4 regions of the Nonomuraea sp. NPDC049419 genome follow, and region 1 is predicted to be linked to each of the others. Evidence: riboswitches for the same ligand, from Rfam matches in the RefSeq annotation. Region 1 holds a riboswitch; each other region holds the start of a gene.
The links. Region 1 has a riboswitch for cyclic di-AMP ahead of AB0K12_RS15905 (C40 family peptidase). Riboswitches for the same ligand answer to the same signal wherever they lie in the genome.
Positions count from the first base shown of each region.

Region 1 (4,781 bases):
ACGTGCGCCCGCGCCGTGAATGAGCCCACCAGTCGTAACCGGCATAAGCGAACCCGGCCACCGCCCATCCGATCACACCGGGCAGCCGGCCACCGAACACCTCCGACATCCCGACAGTCCGCAAGAAGCCCCACAGCGCAATGAACAGAATGTAATAGAAGACCCCGAAGACGAGCGCTTCAATGAAGCGGGCGGCCAGGCGTTCCCACCATTCAGCGGGGCGGGCCTGCGGTCCTGGCGGTGTCCCGGCCATATCTCCCACCTCACGTGTTCGCGGCGCACGGGGACTCTGACCATTTTCACCGGGGGACGCGGACATAACACAAGGGCCGGCGCAGAGCCGGCCCTTGTGTCGCCCTGAAGGGCTACCTGACCTTGACGACCACGGTCTTGCCGAACTTGTCGCCGAACGTCTGGTGCAGCGGCTTGTCCCAGAGCTGCGACGCGCCGTTGAGCGCGTAGATGAGCCCCGCGATCATCGGGCCCAGGATCGGCACCCAGTAGAAGATGTAGCCGCCCACCGTCAGCAGGGCGCGCTTGAGTGCGACGTCGGTCGGCACGCCGTCGGGCTGCAGCTGCCCGCCGACCTGGACGACCTTGATGCCCAGCGCCATCTTGCCGACGGTCTGGCCCTTCATCTTCGTCAGCAGGAAGTCGTAGAGCAGATAGACGATGGTGACGACGATCGAGACGACCACGTAGTACAGGATCCCGAAGGTGATCCCGCTCGTGAGGCCCGTGATCGAGCTGTAGGAGGGGTACAGCGGCGCCAGCAGGAGCTGCACCACGTACATGACGATGCCGAAGATGACGCCGTCGAGGAACCTGGCGAGCAGGCGCTGCCACCACTCGGCGAGCGGCGCGGGCGCACCGGGCGGCTGGACGCCGACCGGCTTGCCGTAGGGCTGCCCGTAGCCGGGCTGCTGGCCGTAGCCGCCCTGACCGTACGGCTGGGGCTGCCCGTAGCCGGGCTGCTGGCCGTACTGCTGCTGGGGGTCGTAGCCCTGCTGGCCGTAGGCCTGCTGCCCGTAGCCGGGCTGCGACTGCTGCTGCTGGCCGTAACCCTGCTGCTGCCCGTATGCCTGCTGGGCGTCGTAGCCCTGCTGGCCGTAGCCCGGCTGCGACTGCTGCTGCTGACCGTAACCCTGCTGGCCGGACGGGGGCTGCTGGCCGTAGCCCTGCTGCTGGCCGTAGCCCTGCTGCTGGCCGTAGCCGGGCTGGGACGGCGGCTGCTGGCCGTAACCCTGCTGCTGCTGGCCATAGCCCTGCTGGGGGTCATAGCCCTGCTGCTGGCCGTAGCCGGGCTGCGACGGGGGCTGCTGTCCGTACTGGGGCTGCTGGCCGTAGCCCGGCTGGGACTGCTGCTGCTGTCCGTAGCCCTGCTGCTGGGGGTCGTAGCCCTGCTGCTGCTGGGGGTCGTAGCCCTGCTGCTGCTGCTGGGGGTCGTAGCCCTGCTGGGGGTAGCCCTGCTGCCCGTAACCGGGCTGCGACTGCTGCTGCTGGCCGTAGCCCTGCTGGCCGTACTGGGGTTGCTGGCCGTATGAGGGCGGCTGCTGGCCGTACTGGGGTTGCTGCTGGCCATAGCCGTACTGTTGTTGTTGTTGCTGTCCGTACTGGGGCTGCTGCCCGTAGGCGTCGTCCGCCCGGTAGCCGACCACAGTGACGTCCGGGTCGGGCTCGCCGGGGTGGCGGCCCGCGTTCTGCTGCCCGTAAGGGGTGCCGGGTGCAGAATTCTCGCCGGATTCGTCCTGTGGATACGGCGGCTGTCCGGTGCTCACCGTGTCACCTCGCTTCGAGTGCGCATGTGGCACGTGTCAGGACACATGCCTGTGCTGCCCAACGTATCGACATAGGTATCAACAATCACCTTTCCATCTGGTCAAGGTCCGCGTCACCCGATGTCAGATGCAGCAGCATGCGGGTGTTGCCAAGGGTGTTCGGTTTGACGTGTTCCAGGTCGAGGAACTCCGCGACACCCTCGTCGTACGAGGCCAGCAGTTCGGCGTACACCTCGGGCGAGACCGGCGTGCCCTGAATCCGGCGAAAGCCCAGTCTTGCGAAGAAGTCGACCTCAAAAGTCAGACAGAACACACGCCGCAGACCTAGATCATTCGCCTGCTGTATCAGCGCCGAGACGATCCGATGGCCGACGCCCATGCCACGGCACTGCGGATCCACGGCCACGGTGCGGACCTCGGCGAGGTCCTCCCAGAGCACGTGGAGCGCACCGCAACCGACGACCTGCCCGCCCCGTTCGGCCACCCAGAACTCCTGTACGTCCTCGTACAGGGTGACGGTGGCCTTCTTCAGGAGCCGCGGGCCCGCCCCCGCGTAGGTGTCCACGAGCCTCCTGATGCCCCGCACGTCGGGCGTGCGGGCGCGCCGGACCACCACCGCGGTCTCGGCTGCTGTCAGTTCGGCCACCTGCTCCATGGCCCTCCAGGGTACAGATGTCATTACGGCTCGGCCCTAACTCCCACGTCTCGGCCCATGCTGTTACAACTCGTGCTCATCCGAGCACGCGCTCTGAGCAGGCCCGCGAGTCGCCAGATCAGGCGGCAAATCCGTCATAAGTTGCGTTTCGTACGGCCAGGCACGAGATCACCTTGTGACTCTTCGGTTGTGAAACCTCTACAGAGTCGGCAGTTCTGGTTGAGCACGAACCCGGAGTGCATTAGTGTCCAGCGACGATGTTCCCCGCGTGTCGCGCGCGGGCGACACGCCTAATCCTCCGCGAGGAGGAGCCGGGGAACCGCCGGTGACGCCCCCCAGCGCCACCATCGGGGTGAATCCGCAATGTCCGGTAGGGCTGCTCCGGCCCGAACCCGTCAGCTAACCCGGCAGGCGTCGACGAGAGGAGCTGGTTGGTGAAGCGCACGCGCACGCGTGAGAGGACGACCGCGGGCAAGCACGCCCGCCCTCCGCAACACGCCTCCCGGCGGTCGCGTCTGCTCGGTGTAATAAGTGTCACACTGGCCACCTTTTTGGTCGCCGCCCCCGTCGGCTCCGCGTCCGCCGACCCCAAGCCCTCGCTCCAAGACCTGGCCAAGCAGGTCGAGAAGATGCACACCGAGATCGAGACGCTGGCCGAGGAGTACAACAGCCAGCGGGAGAAGCTCAAGAGCGCCAAGAGGGCCGCTGACGCCGCGAAGAAGACCCTGGCCACCAGCGAGGCCGACCTCGCCGCCAAGCGCGCCAAGGCCGCCGCACTGGCCGAGAACGCCTACATCACCGGCGGCCTCAGCCGCGCCCTCGCCTTCGCCACCTCCGACGACCCCGACGAGTTCCTCGACCGCGCCGCCACCACGTACGTGCTGCAGCAGCAGCAGGGCGAGGCCGTCAACCAGGTCACCAAGGCCAGGGAGGCCGCCGAACGGGCCAAGGCGGGCGCCGCCACCCGCATCAAGGAGGTCGAGAAACTCATCTCCGACCTCGACAACAAGCGCGACAAGATCACCAAACTGGTCACCAAGGTCGAGAGCAACCTCTTCAGGCGGGCGCTCGGCGAAGCAGGCCGGCCGGGCACCCGGGCCCAGCGCGTCAACCTGCCCATCGTGGGCAGCGGCAAGGCCGCCCAGGCCGCCAGGTGGGCGCTCACGCAGCAGCTCAAGCCATACGTGTGGGGCGCCGAAGGCCCCAACTCCTACGACTGCAGCGGCCTCGTCATGGCCGCGTACCAGCAGGTCGGCATCTCGCTGCCGCACTACACCGGCAGCCAGTGGACGGCGGGCCGCCACATCGACCGCTCCGAGCTGCGCCCAGGCGACCTGGTCTTCTTCTACAGCGACCTGCACCACGTGGGCATCTACCTCGGCGGCGGCATGATGGTGCACGCCCCGCGGACCGGCGACGTCGTCCGCATCGCCTCGATCGAGCGGCGGCCCTTCGCCGGCGCGGTGCGCATCGCCGACTGAGCCGCCCCGACCGAGCCCGTTCCGACCGAGCCGCCCCGACCGAGCCGCTCTGAATGAGCCCGCACCGTTAGGAGCCGCCCTGCGAGGACCGCAGAAGGCCCTCCAGAGGTCCGCGGGGCCCGCCCCACACGAGCCCGTCGCCGTGATCAGATCAGCTGGCGGCGGGCCGCCCAGGCCACGGCCTCGATCGCCGTGGCGACGCCGATGCGGTCGCAGATGCCCCGCAGTCTCCGGCGTACGGTACGGCCGCTGATGTCCAGCCGTCTGCCCACCCGGTCGACCGTGACCCCTTTCGCCAGCTCCGACAGCAATGCGAGGTCCGCATGGCTGAGTTCAACACCTTCAGTGAGCACTTCCATCGGGAGCCCTCCCCCCCAACAGCAGAACGTGGGCCTCTCGACCGGACCCAGGTTGCTCCTCGCAGACCGTAAACGCATCCTGGAAAGGTCGTCAAGCATGACAACCGTGTGGCTTGACCAGCACTATTGACATGATCCGAAATATGTGACGCCCTGGCGATAAAGCACTACAGAACGCCGCCAAATAGCGGGCCCGCGCAACGCGGAAATCGGCGCCGAACGCCTTTCGATCTTTCTCTTCGCACCCATTTGCAGCCGCCCGCCCGGCGTACGGGCAGCACGACGGAACGGCCGGTCGGCGAGGTGTTCCAGGGCGGTGCGGCCTCGTCGCCGGCCGGCTCGCGACGGCCGCCCCTGGCCATGCGGCAGAGCCGCCCGCACCTGCGCGCCCGACCCGCCTGCGGTCCTGCGAACTTGACCGGGTGCTTACAGACGATCAGATGTCGGAAAGCGGGCCGACCAGAATGCGGTTCGGCGCAGGCGTCCAGAAGTGCCCTGACCGCGCACG
Region 1 is NZ_JBFAQB010000004.1:396,722-401,502, reverse strand. Features, by position in the region: gene AB0K12_RS15920 (RDD family protein) at 1-253, opposite strand, end outside; gene AB0K12_RS15915 (RDD family protein) at 366-1,778, opposite strand; gene AB0K12_RS15910 (amino-acid N-acetyltransferase) at 1,864-2,433, opposite strand; cyclic di-AMP (ydaO/yuaA leader) riboswitch at 2,711-2,862, shown strand; gene AB0K12_RS15905 (C40 family peptidase) at 2,985-3,914, shown strand; gene AB0K12_RS15900 (LuxR C-terminal-related transcriptional regulator) at 4,061-4,273, opposite strand.

Region 2 (4,781 bases), on a different contig from region 1:
TCTCCGGCGAGGAGCGCGACCCCGAGGGCCCGGTCGGCGTGGTCGGCGCGGGCCGCATGGGCGGGGAGATCCTCGCCTCCGACCTGTCGACCGAGAAGAAGATCGCCATCTTCGTCAACCTGCTGGCCGGCTTCAACCTGGCGATCGGCATGTTCAACCTGCTGCCGCTGCTGCCGCTCGACGGCGGCCACATCGCGGGCGGCCTGTGGGAGGGCATCAAGCGGGCCTACGCCAGGATCATGCGCAGGCCGGAGCCCGCCTATGTGGACATCGCGAAGGTGCTGCCGGTGACGTACGCGGTGGCGATCGTCATGATCATCATGGCCGGCCTGCTCGTCTACGCCGACCTGGTCAACCCGCTCACGCTGACGAACTGACGTCCTGCCGGTCCGCTGGGCGTCACCAGCTCAGCACCCGCAGCCGCGCCCGCTCCCTGGCAGGTCGCGCCGGCACGCGCAGCTCGGGCACGGCGTCGCGCAGCACCGAGATCCCGAGCGGCACGAGCACCAGGCACAGGGCGGCGCCCGACAGGACGCCGTCGACCAGCTCGCTCCTCTTCAGCACGCCGGTCCACAGCCACCCGGAGAACACGAACAACGCGAGGCGCCCGGTGCCGAACACGCCCGAACGGAAGGCGGCCGCGCCGAGGACCAGTGTCCCGAGGTAGAGGCCGAAGGCCGCTGAAACCGGCACCCGCCAGGGCCCGTAGGAGATGTCCGCGTACAGGTCCATGACGATCTCGGTCGTCCGCTCCAGCCCGAGCGTCCCGATGAGCCGCAGGGCCGTCTCGTCCACCCCGGCCCAGTACAGGCGCGAGAACAAGCCCACGACCAGCAGCGCGCCCCCCAGGAGGGCCGCCCGGGGCGAGCGCGTCGCGACCACCCTGGCCAGTGTGGCGAAGGCCAGGCACAGCACGATGGCGCCTGCCGTGTAGAGGGCGTACCCGGCCGTGGCGAGCCCGGGGCTCACGACGTACGCGGCCAGCTGCTCGGGCGCGGCGAACGGCTGCGTGGCGAAGGACGCCCGCTGCTCCGGGGTGAAGTCCGCCGCGCTCCACGCCAGATGGCGCAGCGCCAGCCCGGCGAACCACAGGAGCGGCCCGAGCACCAGGGCGCCGCCGCCGAGGAGCCGCCCGGGGAACCAGGCGTTGGGGTGGACCGATGGGGGAGTGAGGGTGATCGATGACATGGCGCTCACCCTGGCGTACGGGAGAAGACCGCCGCACCTGCCGTTCGTCAGGTGCGGGATGCCTCTTTCGTTCAGTTCATCGAGATGTGCACGTGGTCGTAGTGGTTCTCGGTGATGCTGCCGCGGTCGGACATCGTGCGCCAGCCGCTGCCGGAGTTGATGCGCTGCTTCCAGATCACGTACTTCACGCCGAGCTTGTCCTTGTTCTGCAGCGCCCACTCCGCGAGGCGGTCGCCGAGCGCGTTGTTGGCGGCCGTGGGCATGCTGCCGCCGGTGCTCATCATGAAGTCGCAGGCCCGGCCGAGCGGGTGCTCGCCGCTGGAGCCCCCGCGGAAGCAGCCGACCGTGAACGGCAGCGCGAAGTTCTTCTCCACCTGGGCCTTCATCAGCCGCGTACGCGGGGTGATGTTGTCGGTGCCGCCGGGCAGCTCGGGCGCCCAGGTGCCGTTGGACGTGCGGCCCGTGGCGACCGGCACCAGGTCCTGCAGCTTCTTCTCGATGTCCTTGATGACGTCCTCGGCCTCTCGGCGCTGGCCGGCGACCGTGGCGGCGTCCGACTTGATCTTGGCCGTCAGCGCGGCGGCCTCCTCGCTGGCCTTCTTGCGCTCGTCGCGGGCCTTGGCCACGCTCTGCACGACGGCCTGCTGCTCGGCGGTGAGCTGTTCGAGCAGGGCCGCGCTGCCGCCGTTGCTGGGCAGCATGAAGCCGGGCAGCGACGGGTCGATGTTCTGGTAGCGCAGGCGGGCGATCTCGGCGACCCGCTGCTCGGCCGCGGCCAGCGTCTGCTCGGCGGCGGCCAGCTTGGCCTGCGCGTTCTTGGCGGACTCCTGCGCCTCGGCCAGCTCGACCCGCTTGAGGTTGTACTTCTCGATGAGCTTGTCGACCTTGTTGTTGAGCTGCTTGAGCTGGGCGCGGAGCTCGGACTCGGTCGGTTTGGGCGCGGCCGTCGCGACGTTCGCCGGGAGGATGGCGAGGGCGGCGGCGGTGACGAGACCGATGGCAAGTTTCGCGGGGGACGAAGCCGCCACGTAAGAGTTCCTCTCCCTCTGCCGGCCGGGTTAGCTGACGGGTTCGGGCATGGAGCTCCCTACCGCTGTCGCGGATTCACCCCAAGGTGCGGATTGGGTCCCCGGCTCCCGGGCGACGCGCCCGGGATTAGGCGGGCGGTCGGCCGGGTTACGGCCGCCGCATATGGGGATATTAGTGGTAGATCACGAGTCATGCGACCTTAAGTAGAAATCTATTAGTGATCTATCTGTGATCGGAGCATGCGCGCCGCTTCCTCCGGGCGTACGTCGTTGACGAACGCCCCCATCGCCGACTCCGAGCCGGCCAGGTACTTGAGCTTGTTCGGCGCCCGCCTGATGCTGAACAGCTCCAGGTGCAGGTACGCCAGCTCCCTCCCCGTACGCACCGGCGCCTGGTGCCAGGCCGAGATGTACGGCATCACGACCCCGAACAGCCCGTCGAACGCCCGCAGCACCGAGGTGTAGAGCGGCGCGAACGCGGCACGCTCCGCCTCCGTCAGCGCCGCCAGGTCGGGCACCTGCCGGTGCGGATAAACGTGCACCTCGAACGGCCAGCGCGCCGCGGCGGGCACGAAGGCCGTCCACAGCTCGTTCGTGGCCACCACCCGCGTGCCCGCGGCTCGCTCGGCGGCCAGCACGTCGGCGAACAGGTTGCCCTTGTACCGCTGCGCCGCACCGAGCTGCAGCTTCGTCCTGGGCGTGACGTACGGGTAGGCGTAGATCTGGCCGTGCGGGTGGGCGATGGTGATGCCGATCTCCTCGCCCCGGTTCTCGAAGCAGAAGACCTGCTCGACGCCCTCAATGGCGGACAGCTCGGCCGTGCGGTCGGCCCACGCCTCCATGACCAGCTCCACCTGGTCGTCGGAGAGCCTGGAGAAGGAGGAGTCGTGGTCGGAGGTGAAGCACACCACCTCACACCGCCCCACTCCCGGCCGGACCTCACTCAGCCCGCCCACATCCTCATAAGTCCCCAAATTTCCGGAGAAAGAGGGGAAGCGGTTCTCGAACACGACCACGTCGTAGTCGTACGACGGGATCTCCGTCGACCGCTCGTCGGTCGACGGGCACAACGGGCACTCGGCCGTGCCGCCCGTGGGCAGGAACGTCCGCGTCTGCCGATGCCCCGCGATCGCGATCCACTCCTCGGTCAGCGGGTCGTAGCGCAGCTCGGAGGCCGGCGGCCGGGGCTCGAGCGGCCGGCGGTCGATCGCGCTCCTGTCGGCGTCGTCGCGCCGGTCGAAGTAGATCAGCTCCCGTCCGTCGGCGAGATGGGTGATGGTGCGCTTCACGAGCCCTCCGCGATGATCAGTTCGCCGGCCCGTCCGGCCAGCTCAGTGCGTGCTTCCTCGGGCAGGCCCGCGTCGCTGACGACCACGTCGGCCTCACTCAGCTCCGCGATCGTGCTGATGCCCACGGTGTTCCACTTCGTGTGGTCGGCGGGGACGACCAGCCGGGTCGCCGCCGCCACCAGCTCCCTGTCGGTCTCCGACTCCAGCAGGTTGGGCGTGGTGAACCCGGCCCGCACGCTCATTCCGTGCACGCCGAGGAAGAGCGTGTCGACGTGCAGGCGGCGGATCGCGGCCACCGCGACCGGCCCCACCAGCGCGTCGGACGGCGTGCGCACGCCACCGGTCAGCACGACCGTCCGGTCGGCGCGCGGGTTGCGGTGGAAGACCTCGGCGACCGGGATCGAGTTGGTGATCACGGTCAGCTCGGGCACGCCGATGAGGTGGTGCGCCAGCGCCCACGTGGTGGTGCCCGCCGACAGCGCGACGGCCGTGCCCGGCCGGACGAGCGTGGCCGCCTGCCGGGCGATGGCCTCCTTCTCCTGCTGCTGGCGGGCCGACTTGGCGGTGAAGCCCGGCTCTTCGGTCGATCCGGGGCCCAGGGCGGTCGCGCCGCCGTGCACCTTCTCCAGCAGGCCGCGCTCGGCCAGCACCTCGAGGTCGCGCCTGATGGTCATGTCGGAGACGCCGAGCTCGCGTACGAGGTCGGCCACCCGCACGCCGCCGTTGCTGCGGACGCGTTCGAGGATCGCCTGCTGACGCTGCTGTGCGAGCACACCCGCTCCTTCCAACACATTCCACCAAATTATGACACGGATTTGTTGGGGAATGTTAGTTCGTGCGGAACGCTTGCGCTGGTCAGCGCACGGGGAGACGTTGAAGGTCGGAAAGTGCCGATCAGCGGGAGGCGAGCTCATGGCGAGACGCGCACGTAAGGGCAGGGCACGCAAGAAGAAGAAGGCGAACCACGGTAAGCGTCCCACCGCGCGATGAGCGGCCGGGTGGCCGCCCCCGCGGCCACCCGCCGGCCTACCCCGGCAACTCCGTGAGCGCCAGATCGATGCGCTCCTGGGGCAGCGAGTAGTCCTCCAGCTCATCGGCCAGATAGCGGTCGTAGGCGGCCAGGTCGAAGTGGCCGTGGCCGCACAGCGCGGTCAGGATCACCTTCTCCTCGCCGCTCTCCTTGCAGCGCAGAGCCTCCGCGATCGTCTCCGCCAGCGCGTGCGTGGGCTCGGGCGCCGGCAGGATGCCCTCGGTGCGCGCGAACCGTACGCCGGCC
Region 2 is NZ_JBFAQB010000016.1:12,395-17,175, reverse strand. Features, by position in the region: gene AB0K12_RS34590 (site-2 protease family protein) at 1-377, shown strand, start outside; gene AB0K12_RS34585 (hypothetical protein) at 400-1,188, opposite strand; gene AB0K12_RS34580 (hypothetical protein) at 1,260-2,216, opposite strand; cyclic di-AMP (ydaO/yuaA leader) riboswitch at 2,222-2,360, opposite strand; gene galT (galactose-1-phosphate uridylyltransferase) at 2,432-3,505, opposite strand; gene AB0K12_RS34570 (DeoR/GlpR family DNA-binding transcription regulator) at 3,502-4,278, opposite strand; gene AB0K12_RS34565 (TrpB-like pyridoxal phosphate-dependent enzyme) at 4,532-4,781, opposite strand, start outside.
Region 2: linked by a shared signal. The riboswitch ahead of AB0K12_RS34580 (hypothetical protein) and the one ahead of AB0K12_RS15905 (C40 family peptidase) in region 1 are both predicted to bind cyclic di-AMP.

Region 3 (4,781 bases), on a different contig from region 1:
ATCCGCCAGCTCGTCCGCGCCGAGCCGCCGGGCCGGGCCATCGCCGTCGTCTCGTCCGACCGCGAGGTGGCCGAGTCCGTACGCCGGATGGGAGCCAGACCCGTTCCGTCTGGTTTGCTGCTGCGCCGACTGAGTCGCGCCTAAGTTACGAATTGGTAGGTTTAGCACTAGCCCACCCGCCACTTCTGTACTATTTCGCCCCAGATGTAAATCCTGGGGAGGGCGATACAGTGAGGTTTGGCCGGGTGCCGATGGCCGCGGGTCTCGCGTTCGGACTGATGCTGACTCCGATGGGAGCGGCCCTCGCTGATCCCCAGCCCACGCTGGCCCAGGCGAAGGCCAAACTGGAGAAGCTCAACGACAAGGCGGACAAGGTCGTCGACCGGTACAACACCGCCACCGAGCGCTACAAGAAGGCCAAGGGCACCTACTCCTCGCTCGACACCAGTTACAAGCGCAAGCTGGCCACCGTCGCCGACCTGCGCGCCCAGGTGGTCGGCATGGCCGTCGACAGCTACAAGCTGGGCGAGGACATCACCTCATGGCCCGGCATCTTCGGCTCGAACGACCCCCAGGGCCGCCTGTCCGGGCTCGCCGTGGCCGGGCAGCTCTCCCAGGAACGCCTGCAGAAGCTCGCCGCCTTCGACCGGGAGAACCGGGGCCTGAAGATCGAGCGGGACAAGGCGCAGAAGGCGCTCAAGGCCGCCGACAAGGAACGCGACGCCGTCCAGAAGGAACGCTCGGAGATCCTCAAGCTGATCGCGCAGCAGAAGAAGCTGCTGAAGAAGCTGGGGGCGTACAACCCGGGCAACCCCAACAGCACCGGCATCAAGTACACCGGGCCGGCGTCGGGGAGCGCGGCGGCGGTGCTGCGGTTCGCGTACGCGCAGGTCGGCAAGCCGTACGTGTTCGGCGGCACCGGGCCCGGCGGGTACGACTGCTCGGGGCTCACGCAGGCGGCCTGGCGGGCCGCCGGGGTCTCGCTGCCCCGGACGACGTGGCAGCAGTGGGCCTGGGGCCAGAGCCGGCGGGTCTCCCTGGACGCCCTGCAGCCCGGCGACCTCATCTTCTCCGAGGGCCTCGGACACGTCAGCATTTATGCGGGTAACGGGCAGATCGTCCACGCGCCGCAGACCGGCGACGTCGTCAAGGTCGTCAAACTCTCCGCCTACGGCCGCAACCTCGTCGGCGCCATCCGCCCGTAACCCGACATCCGGCTCCGGGCTCCGGGCTCCGGGCTCCCAGCTCGCAGCTCCGGGCTCCCGGCTCCCGGGCGATCCGGCCGCTCAAGCCCGGCCGCTAAGGTTTTTGTCCGGCCGGGTAAGCCCCGGCGGTTCGGCCGCCGGGGGTTACTACGTGACCGCGGGGGTTCCGGCCTGGCGCCGGCTCCTGACGCTCGCGCTTGGCACGCCCCTCATCGCAGTCGCGTTCAGCATCAGCACTCTGCGCACGCGGAGGCCGCTCGGCTGTGATCCGTGTCGCAGCTCATCTACGAAGATCCATAGTTTCCAAGTTCCTTGATCCACCTGGCTGCGACGGGTATGACCTCTTGATCGGTCACTACTAGGGCAAGTCGTACAAAGGGCGGATTTTTTCGGAACGGCGTCCCTCGTGTCCGGCAGGCCGGCGGGGGGAGAAGAGTGTTCGCGTTTGTGACCGGTGTGACTCATGTGACTGCTGGGACCTGACAGAAGCCGGCGAAAGCAAGTGTGAGTGAGGTCACATTTTGGTCACAAGGCCTGGGGTTCCAGCAGGGGTTTCAAGTCTGACAAATCCCGCTATCTGATCTTTACAGGGGCATTCACGCTTTGCCGATCCTTGACCCTTCGGCGTAGCTTCTGGCGTCGTCGCGGTGAACAAGCCATGTCGCCGCGAACCGGCATCGGTCCCTCCCGATGTGAGACAGATCAAAATCCGCCGGTCGGCCCTGATATCCCCATCGCACTTCTGATCGGGGTGCCGACCTGCCGAATCCGTGCAGCCAGGAGGCACGGAGCCGGGGACCCAGCGATCCCACGTTCCCCAAGGGATCAGGGGTGAATCGGCGCGCCCATCGCGCCGTAGGGCGACTTCCACGCCCGAATCCGTCAGCTAACCCGGTAGGCGTTCGTGGAAGACACAAGGAGAAATCCTGTCTAACTCCCTGCAGAACCCCCGCCTGTCCCGCCTTGCCCTGAGTGGCGTAGCACTCACGATGACCGTGACGGCCGGAGGTATGGTCCTCCATGCCCCGGCGGCCCAGGCGGCGACGACCCGCGAGACCAGTGCGGCGGCCGGCGCGACGGTGAAGGCGGCGACCACCGCCCGCACCACGGCGTCGGCGAAGGCCCGTAAGAAGGCCGCCAAAGCCGCCCGGCAGAAGGCGAGGGCCGGCAAGGCCGTCGCCGTGGCCAAGAAGCAGATCGGTGACCCGTACCGTTACGGGGGCACAGGACCTGGTTCGTTCGACTGCTCAGGCCTCGTCCAGTTCGCCTGGAAGAAGGCCGGCGTCAAACTCCCGCGCGTGACGAACAGCCAGTTCGCCCGCACGAGGAAGAAGGTCTCCTGGCGCAATCTCAAGCCAGGCGACCTGATGTTCTTCAACGGGCTCGGCCATGTGGGCATGTACGTCGGCAAGGGCAAGATGATCCATTCACCGCGGACAGGTGAACGGGTACGCATCGACAAGCTGAGCGGATGGCGAAGGTCGTCCTTCGTCGGCGCCGTCCGTCCCGGCGTGTGAAGAAGCCCCGTCCGGATCCTCCCCGATCCGGACGGGGCTCTCGCGTTCCCGAGCCCTGACCCGCAGGGCAGCGCATACGATCGGGCACTGTGTCCGAGCAGGTGAGCCGACGAGTCGCGGTGACCGGCCTGGTGCTCCTCGCCGTCTCGGCCGCCGCTCCGCTGCCTGACGCGCCCGTCCTGCCTGCGCGGGCGCGCGACCTGTGGCCGGGGCCCCACGTCGTACGCCGCGGCCGGTGGTCCACGGTCGTGGGCCACGACGCCGCGGGGCTCGACGAGCTGGCGCGCAGGGCCGACACGGCGGGCCGGCGGGTGTCGGCGGTGCTCGCCCGCCCCGTACGCCCCCTGATCGTCGTCCCGGCCGACGCCCGCGAGGCCGCACGCCTGGCCCGGGTGGGCGGGGTGGACGGGCTCGCGGCGGTGGCCGACGGCACGCGGGTGATCGTCGTCCCCGAGGCGTTCGCCACCCTCAACCCCGTCGGCAGGGACGTCGTCCTCGCCCACGAGCTCACGCACGTCGTCGCCGGCACCGACGGCCTGCCCGTCTGGCTGTACGAGGGCTTCGCCGACTACGTCGCCTACCGCGACGCCGGACTGCCCGTGGCGACGGCCGCCGCCGAGCTCGCCGCCGAGGTGCGCGCCGGGCGCCTCCCGACCGTTCTGCCCGGACCTGCGGCTTTCGCGGCGGACGGGGGTGACCCGGCCGGGCTCGCGCGGGCGTACCAGGAGGCGTGGCTGGCGTGTCGCTTCCTCGCTGACCGGTTCGGTGAGGGGACCCTGGTGAGGCTCTACCGTGCGGCCCGCGTGGACGGGGCCGATCGGGCACTCGCCGCGCTCGGGCTCTCCGTCGCGACGCTGACCGCGCGGTGGCGCGCGTACGTGCGGGATCAGCTCGTGTGAAGGGGAGGCAGATGAGCGAACGACAAGACCCGGACGACCGGGAGACGAACCACGCCCCGGAGGAAGAGACCCGGGATGCGGAGGGCGCCCTGACAGCGGTGGGCGCCCCAAGCTCACCGGCCACGGAACCCGCCGCTAGTGATCCGGCGAGCAGCGGGCCGAACGAGGGGAAGGCCCGCGGCGGCGGGCCGGACAGCGGAGCGGCCGCCGGGAACGGCGGCGAGGAGCGCGGAAAGGGCCGGAGCGGCGGGCCGGACGGCGGGGCCGCCGGGAACGGCGGCGAGGAGCGCGGAAAGGGCCGGAGCGGCGGGCCGGACGGCGCGGGCGCCGGAGGCGGGGGGAAGGGTGCGGGGATGGACGAGCGGGGGGTGACCACGCCGGCGCTGCGCCGTCAGGCGGGCGTGGCGCTGGCGCTGCTGGGCATCGTGATCATCGCCGTGGCCGCGTTCACCACACCGTGGCACGTCCTGACGGGCGGCCCGCCCGACCCGGCCCGCGACTTCGCCGCCGCCCAGATCGCCAGGGGAGAGGCGTTCGACGCGGCGACGAGCCTGCCGAGCTACCTCTCGCTCGCGCTCACCCTCATCTTCGCCGGCCTGCTGGTGGCGACCCCGTTCGGGGCGAAGGTGCTGGGCGTGCTGAAGGGCCCGTGGTGGCTGCGGGTGATCATCGGCACCGTGGTGATCACCGCGATCGTCGAGGCGCTCAGGTGGCCGCTCGGCATGTGGTTCGAGACGATCATGCGCGAGTACGGCCTGTCCACCCAGGACTGGGCGGGCTGGACGGCGGACCGGCTGAAGAGCCTGGGCGTGGAGACGGTCCTGCTCAGCCTCATGCTGCTGGTCCTGGTCGCGCTGGCCCGCCACGTGCGGCGCTGGTGGATCCCGGCGGCGCTGGGGGCGTTCGCGTTCACGGTGGCGGCCTCGTTCGTCTACCCGGTGGTGTTCGAGCCGCTGTTCAACGAGTTCACCCCGATGCGGCAGGGCGCGCTGCGGACGAACCTGCTCGACCTGGCCGCGCGCGACGGCGTGCCGGTGGAGGACGTGCTGGTGGCCGACGCCTCACGCAGGACGACGGCGCTCAACGCGTACGTGTCGGGCTTCGGCGCGACCCGCCGCATCGTCGTCTACGACACGCTGCTCAAGGCCCCGCAGCGCGAG
Region 3 is NZ_JBFAQB010000003.1:849,774-854,554, forward strand. Features, by position in the region: gene AB0K12_RS13890 (NYN domain-containing protein) at 1-144, shown strand, start outside; gene AB0K12_RS13895 (NlpC/P60 family protein) at 291-1,205, shown strand; cyclic di-AMP (ydaO/yuaA leader) riboswitch at 1,956-2,121, shown strand; gene AB0K12_RS13900 (C40 family peptidase) at 2,216-2,722, shown strand; gene AB0K12_RS13905 (hypothetical protein) at 2,812-3,621, shown strand; gene AB0K12_RS13910 (M48 family metallopeptidase) at 3,633-4,781, shown strand, end outside.
Region 3: linked by a shared signal. The riboswitch ahead of AB0K12_RS13900 (C40 family peptidase) and the one ahead of AB0K12_RS15905 (C40 family peptidase) in region 1 are both predicted to bind cyclic di-AMP.

Region 4 (4,781 bases), on a different contig from region 1:
GGCGACGTCTAGAGCGTCCACTCACGAACCACCGACCACCATGCCCGCCTCAGCAGCCGGCGTCCGTGAAGGGCGTCGGCTGCTCGTCGGTTCGGCCGGTCAGGTGAGGTTGAGGCCGCCGTCCACGGCGAGGATCTGGCCGGTGAGCCAGGTTGTGGTGGGGTCGGCGAGGTGGAGGACCCAGGTGGCCACTTCCTCCGGGACGCCGCGGCGGCCCAGGGGGATGCTGGCGGCCTCGTCCTGCTTGATCTGGGTGACGGTCTCCTCCGGGAGACCGGCGGCGGTCAGGGCCTCGCTTTCCGTGGGGCCCGGTGCGACGGCGTTGACGCGGATGCCGTCCGCGGCCAGTTCCAGGGCCCAGCTTCTTGTCAGCTGTTCGATGGCGGCCTTCGAGGCGGCGTAGTGGGCGGCGCCGGGCAGGGGCCGGTGGCCGTACGTGCTGGAGATGTTGATGATCGTGCCGCGGGACTTGCGCAAGTAGGGCAGGGCGGCGTGGGCCAGGAGGCTTGGGGCGGTGACGTTCAGGGCCAGGAGGCTTGCGATGCGCGTCGCGTCCGTTTCCGCCAGCGGCATGAGGGCTGTGCCGCCGGCGTTGTTGACCAGGACGTCCAGGTGGCCCCAGCGGTCCGTCGCGGCCTTCACCACGGCCTGCGGGGCGCCGTCCGCGGTGATGTCGGCGGAATGGACGGCGATGCCGGGGTGGTGGGTGGCGGTCTCCTCCAGAGGGGCTGGGCGGCGGCCCACGGCGAGTACGTGCGCGCCCGCCTGGGCCAGGGCGATCGCGGTGGCCCGGCCGATGCCGGAGCCGGCGCCGGTGACGATCGCGACGGTGTTCTCGAGATGACGACTGGTCACGTGCTGAACTTCCTTGTCCTGTTCGGTGCGGTCAGGTGCTGGGGTGGGTTCGTGGGCCTGCGCGGAGGGGGAGGCGCAGCGTGATGCGGGCGCCGTGGGTCTCGACGTGCAGGCTGCCGTGGTGGGCGGTGGTGATGGCGCGGGCGATGGCCTGGCAGAGGCCGGTGCCTCCCTGGTCGCCGGCCGGCTCGTCGCTCGTTTCCGAGGGGTTGTCGCTGGTCAGGCGGAGTTCCGCGTAGCCGGCCGTGCGGTGCAGGGTGACGGTCGCCGGGTGGCGGGTGGTGCGGAGGAGGATGGCCAGGAGACGGGTCAGGTAGGTGGATGAGGCGCGCGTGAGGACGGCGGGGTCCAGGCGGAGCCGCACGTCGCCGATACCGGCCGAGGCCGACTCCACCAGGGCGGTCAGGTTCACGTCGGTCAGTTCGCGGTCGTCGAGGCCGGCTTCGAGCCTGGACAGCAGGAGCAGGTCGGTGGTGACGTGTTCCAGCCGGTCGAGGTCGTCGCTGACGTGGTCGAGCAGGTCGGTCACGTCGATGTCGTCCGGGTGCCGCCGGGCCGCCTCCACCTGGACGCGCAGCGCGGCCAGCGGCGTACGGACCTCGTGGGAGGCGTCGGCGGTGAAGCGCCGCGCCGCCCGCGCCCGTTCGTGCAGCTCGTCGGCGCGCGGGATGAGCACGGGCATGCCCACCAGCTCGTCCCGCTCGCGCCCGCAGGCGTCGAGGCACGGCTGGTTGGCCGCCATGATCGTCATGTCCCCTGCCATGACCAGGCACGGGTTCGGGACGGCCGCCAGCAGCGCGGCATGGTCGTGTCTCATCAGGTTCCTCCCCAGGCGCTCAGCGAGCCTGTCACCAGCTAGGACAGCGCAGCTTCCCGGTCTGTGACCGCGAGGCGGGGACTTTGCCGAGCCGAGGGCTTAGCGGGAGGTGGCAAGGGGAGGGTGCGGTGGACTGCGGCGAGGGGGAGGCGTGCCATGAAGGTCGTGGTGGTCGGCGGGACCGGCCTGATCGGATCGAAGCTGGTGACCAGGCTGTCGCGTGACGGCCACGAGGCGGTGGCGGCTTCGCCGCGCACCGGGGTGAACACGCTCACCGGCGAGGGTCTCGCCGAAGCGCTGGAGGGGGCGCAGGTGGTGGTCGACGTGTCGAACGCGCCGTCGTTCGAACCGGCCGCCGTCCTGGAGTTCTTCGAGACCTCCACCGGCAACCTGCTGGCCGCCGAGTTGGAGGCGGGAGTCGGGCACCATGTCGCGTTGTCCATCGTGGGCACCGAACGCATGCCGGACAACGGATATTTCCGGGCGAAGGTCGCGCAGGAGCAGCTGATCGAGAAGTCGGGGATCCCGTACTCGCTGGTGCACGCGACGCAGTTCTTCGAGTTCGTGAAGGGCATCGCGGACGAGGCCGCCGACGGGGGAGTGGTGCGCATCGCGCCTGTGCTGTTCCAGCCGATCGCCGGGGACGACGTGGCGGCGGCGCTGTGCGAGGTCGCGGAGGGTAGGCCGCTCAACGGCCGGCTGGAGGTGGCCGGGCCGGAGCGGGTCAGGATGGACGAGTTCGTCCGGCAGGCGCTGGCGGGGCTCGGTGACCACCGTGAGGTGGTCACCGACCCGCACGCGCGCTACTTCGGGAGCGAGCTGGGCGAGCACTCGCTCGTGCCGCTGGGGGAGGCGCGGCTCGGCGGGGCTCGCTACGGCGACTGGGCCGCCGCCGGGTAGCACGCCCGAGACGTCAGACGGACTGGCGGCCCAGGGCGCGGAGCTGGTCGGGCGTCAGAGCCGAGACGTTCTGGTCGATGGGGACGTCCGTGTACTGGTGGATCGCCCACGACTTCCAGTCGGCCGGCGGCGTGATCGCGCCCTTGGCCCGGCTGTAGTGGGCGACCCAGAGCGGGTACTGCGCCAGGCCGTGGCCGTAGGTGTCGGCGAAGTTCCAGCCGCTGTAGAAGAGCGGCTTGGTGCCGGTCTGGTTCTCCACGTACGACAGCCACGCCTTGGCCCAGGCGTTGACCTCCGCGACGGACTTGCCGTCGGTCGTCTCCAGGTCGAGGACCAGCAGGTCACCGGCCCTGGCGGGCTGGGCGTTCACCGCGGCCAGGAAGTGGTTGGCGTCGGCGATGGGGTCGTCGGCGGGGTGGCCGTAGTGGTAGGCGCCGCGCACGATGCCCTTCTCGCCGAGCTCCCGCCAGTGCCTGGCGAAGGAGGAGTCGACGAAGTCGGTCCCCTCGGTGGCCTTGATGATGCCGAACTGCGCGGAGCTGGAGCTCCAGTCGTACAGCGGCTCGTAGTGGGAGATGTCCAGGCCGTAGGTCAGGGCGGAGCTGTGCTGGGCCGCCTCGTGCGGGGCGACCTGGTCGGTGGTGGAGGCGTGTGCGGTGCCGGTGACGGCGGTGACGGCGGCGAGTACGGCTCCGCCGAGCGCCAGTCCGAGGCGCTTGCGGTTCTCGGCAAGCTTGGCCATACGGATGTTGACTCCTTGCTTCCATGCCGCCTACCGGGTTAGCTGACGGGTTCGGGACTGGAAGTGCCCTACGGACGCGGGCATGAGCGGGCGTCCGATTCACCCCGGAAAGTGGGTCCCCGGTTCCGCGGGACGCGGATTCGGCGGCCGTACGCCGGAGACGGCGTACGGTCCGGTCAAAGATGCGAGGGCACGCGCTGCGGTGGTCCCTCGACCCGCAAAAGTACATAATTCGCAAAAGTATCTGCAAGTACTCTAAAGGGACTTTCACTCCGCTGACCTGGTAAGCGGTTCGAAATCCCCGTGTAGGTCGCGGATCCGGAAATGGGTAAAGTTTTCCGGCGTTCACTCCAGACGAAGCGTCCGGGCCGTCCTGGAGAGGGTCTCCGGCGGCAGCGCGGCGCCGTACGACGGCACGAGCTCGCGCAACGCCGGCCGCCAGCCGTCCAGGCGGCCGGGGAAGGCGCGTCCGAGCACGTCCAGCATGATCGCCACGGACGCCGACGCCCCCGGCGAGGCCCCGAGCAGGGCGGCGAGCCCGCCGTGGGCCGACGTCACCACCTCGGTGCCGAACCCGGCGATCGACCCGCGCCCGTTCACCGGCTTGACCACCTGCACCCGCTGGCCCGCGGTGATCGGCTCCCAGTCCGCCGCCCGCGCCTCGGGGACGAACCGGCGCAGCGCTCGCAGCCGGTCGCCGCGCGTCTGCGCGAGCTGCCCGACCAGGTAGCGCAGCAGGGCGGGCTCGGCGCGGGCGGCGCCGAGCAGTGTCACGACGTTGCCGGGCGTGACGGATCCCGGCAGGTCGGTGAGCCTGCCGCGCTTGAGGAAGCGCGGCGAGAACGCGGCGAAGGGCCCGAACATCAGGTACGTCCGCCCGTCCACGACCCGGGTGTCGAGATGCGGCACCGACAGGGCGGGCGCACCCGGCTCGGCGTGGCTGTAGACCTTGGCGTGGTGCCCGGCCACCAGCTCGGCCCGGCCCGTCCGCAGGAACCGCCCGCTGATCGGAAACCCCCCGTACGCCCGCGTCTCCGCCACCCCGGCGCTCTGCAGCAGCGGCAGCGTGCCCCCGCCCGCCCCCAGGAACACGAACGACCCGCGCACCCCGTAGTCGCGGGCACCCGCCAGGTCGCGCACCCGCAGCCGCCACGACCTGCGGTCACGGGAGAGCCCGCGCACCTCGTGCCCGGTCCGCACCTCGACGCCGGCACGTTCGAGCGCGGCGAACAGCCGCCGGGTCAGCACGCCGTAGTCGACGTCGGTGCCGCCACGAGAACGGCACAGCGCCACCTGCTCACCGGCGGGCCGGCCGGCGAACATCAGCGGCAGTAGCTCCGCCATCACCGCCCGGTCGCGGATGAGCTCGAGCCCCTCGAACAGCGGATGGTCGCGCAGCGCCGCGTGCCGCAGCCGCAGGTGCTCGACCCCGGCCGCGCCCCGGGCGAAGGAGAGGTGCGGCACCGG
Region 4 is NZ_JBFAQB010000012.1:154,608-159,388, reverse strand. Features, by position in the region: gene AB0K12_RS30655 (DUF397 domain-containing protein) at 1-12, shown strand, start outside; gene AB0K12_RS30650 (SDR family oxidoreductase) at 100-855, opposite strand; gene AB0K12_RS30645 (HAMP domain-containing sensor histidine kinase) at 887-1,672, opposite strand; gene AB0K12_RS30640 (SDR family oxidoreductase) at 1,829-2,572, shown strand; gene AB0K12_RS30635 (GH25 family lysozyme) at 2,586-3,314, opposite strand; cyclic di-AMP (ydaO/yuaA leader) riboswitch at 3,327-3,470, opposite strand; gene mqo (malate dehydrogenase (quinone)) at 3,660-4,781, opposite strand, start outside.
Region 4: linked by a shared signal. The riboswitch ahead of AB0K12_RS30635 (GH25 family lysozyme) and the one ahead of AB0K12_RS15905 (C40 family peptidase) in region 1 are both predicted to bind cyclic di-AMP.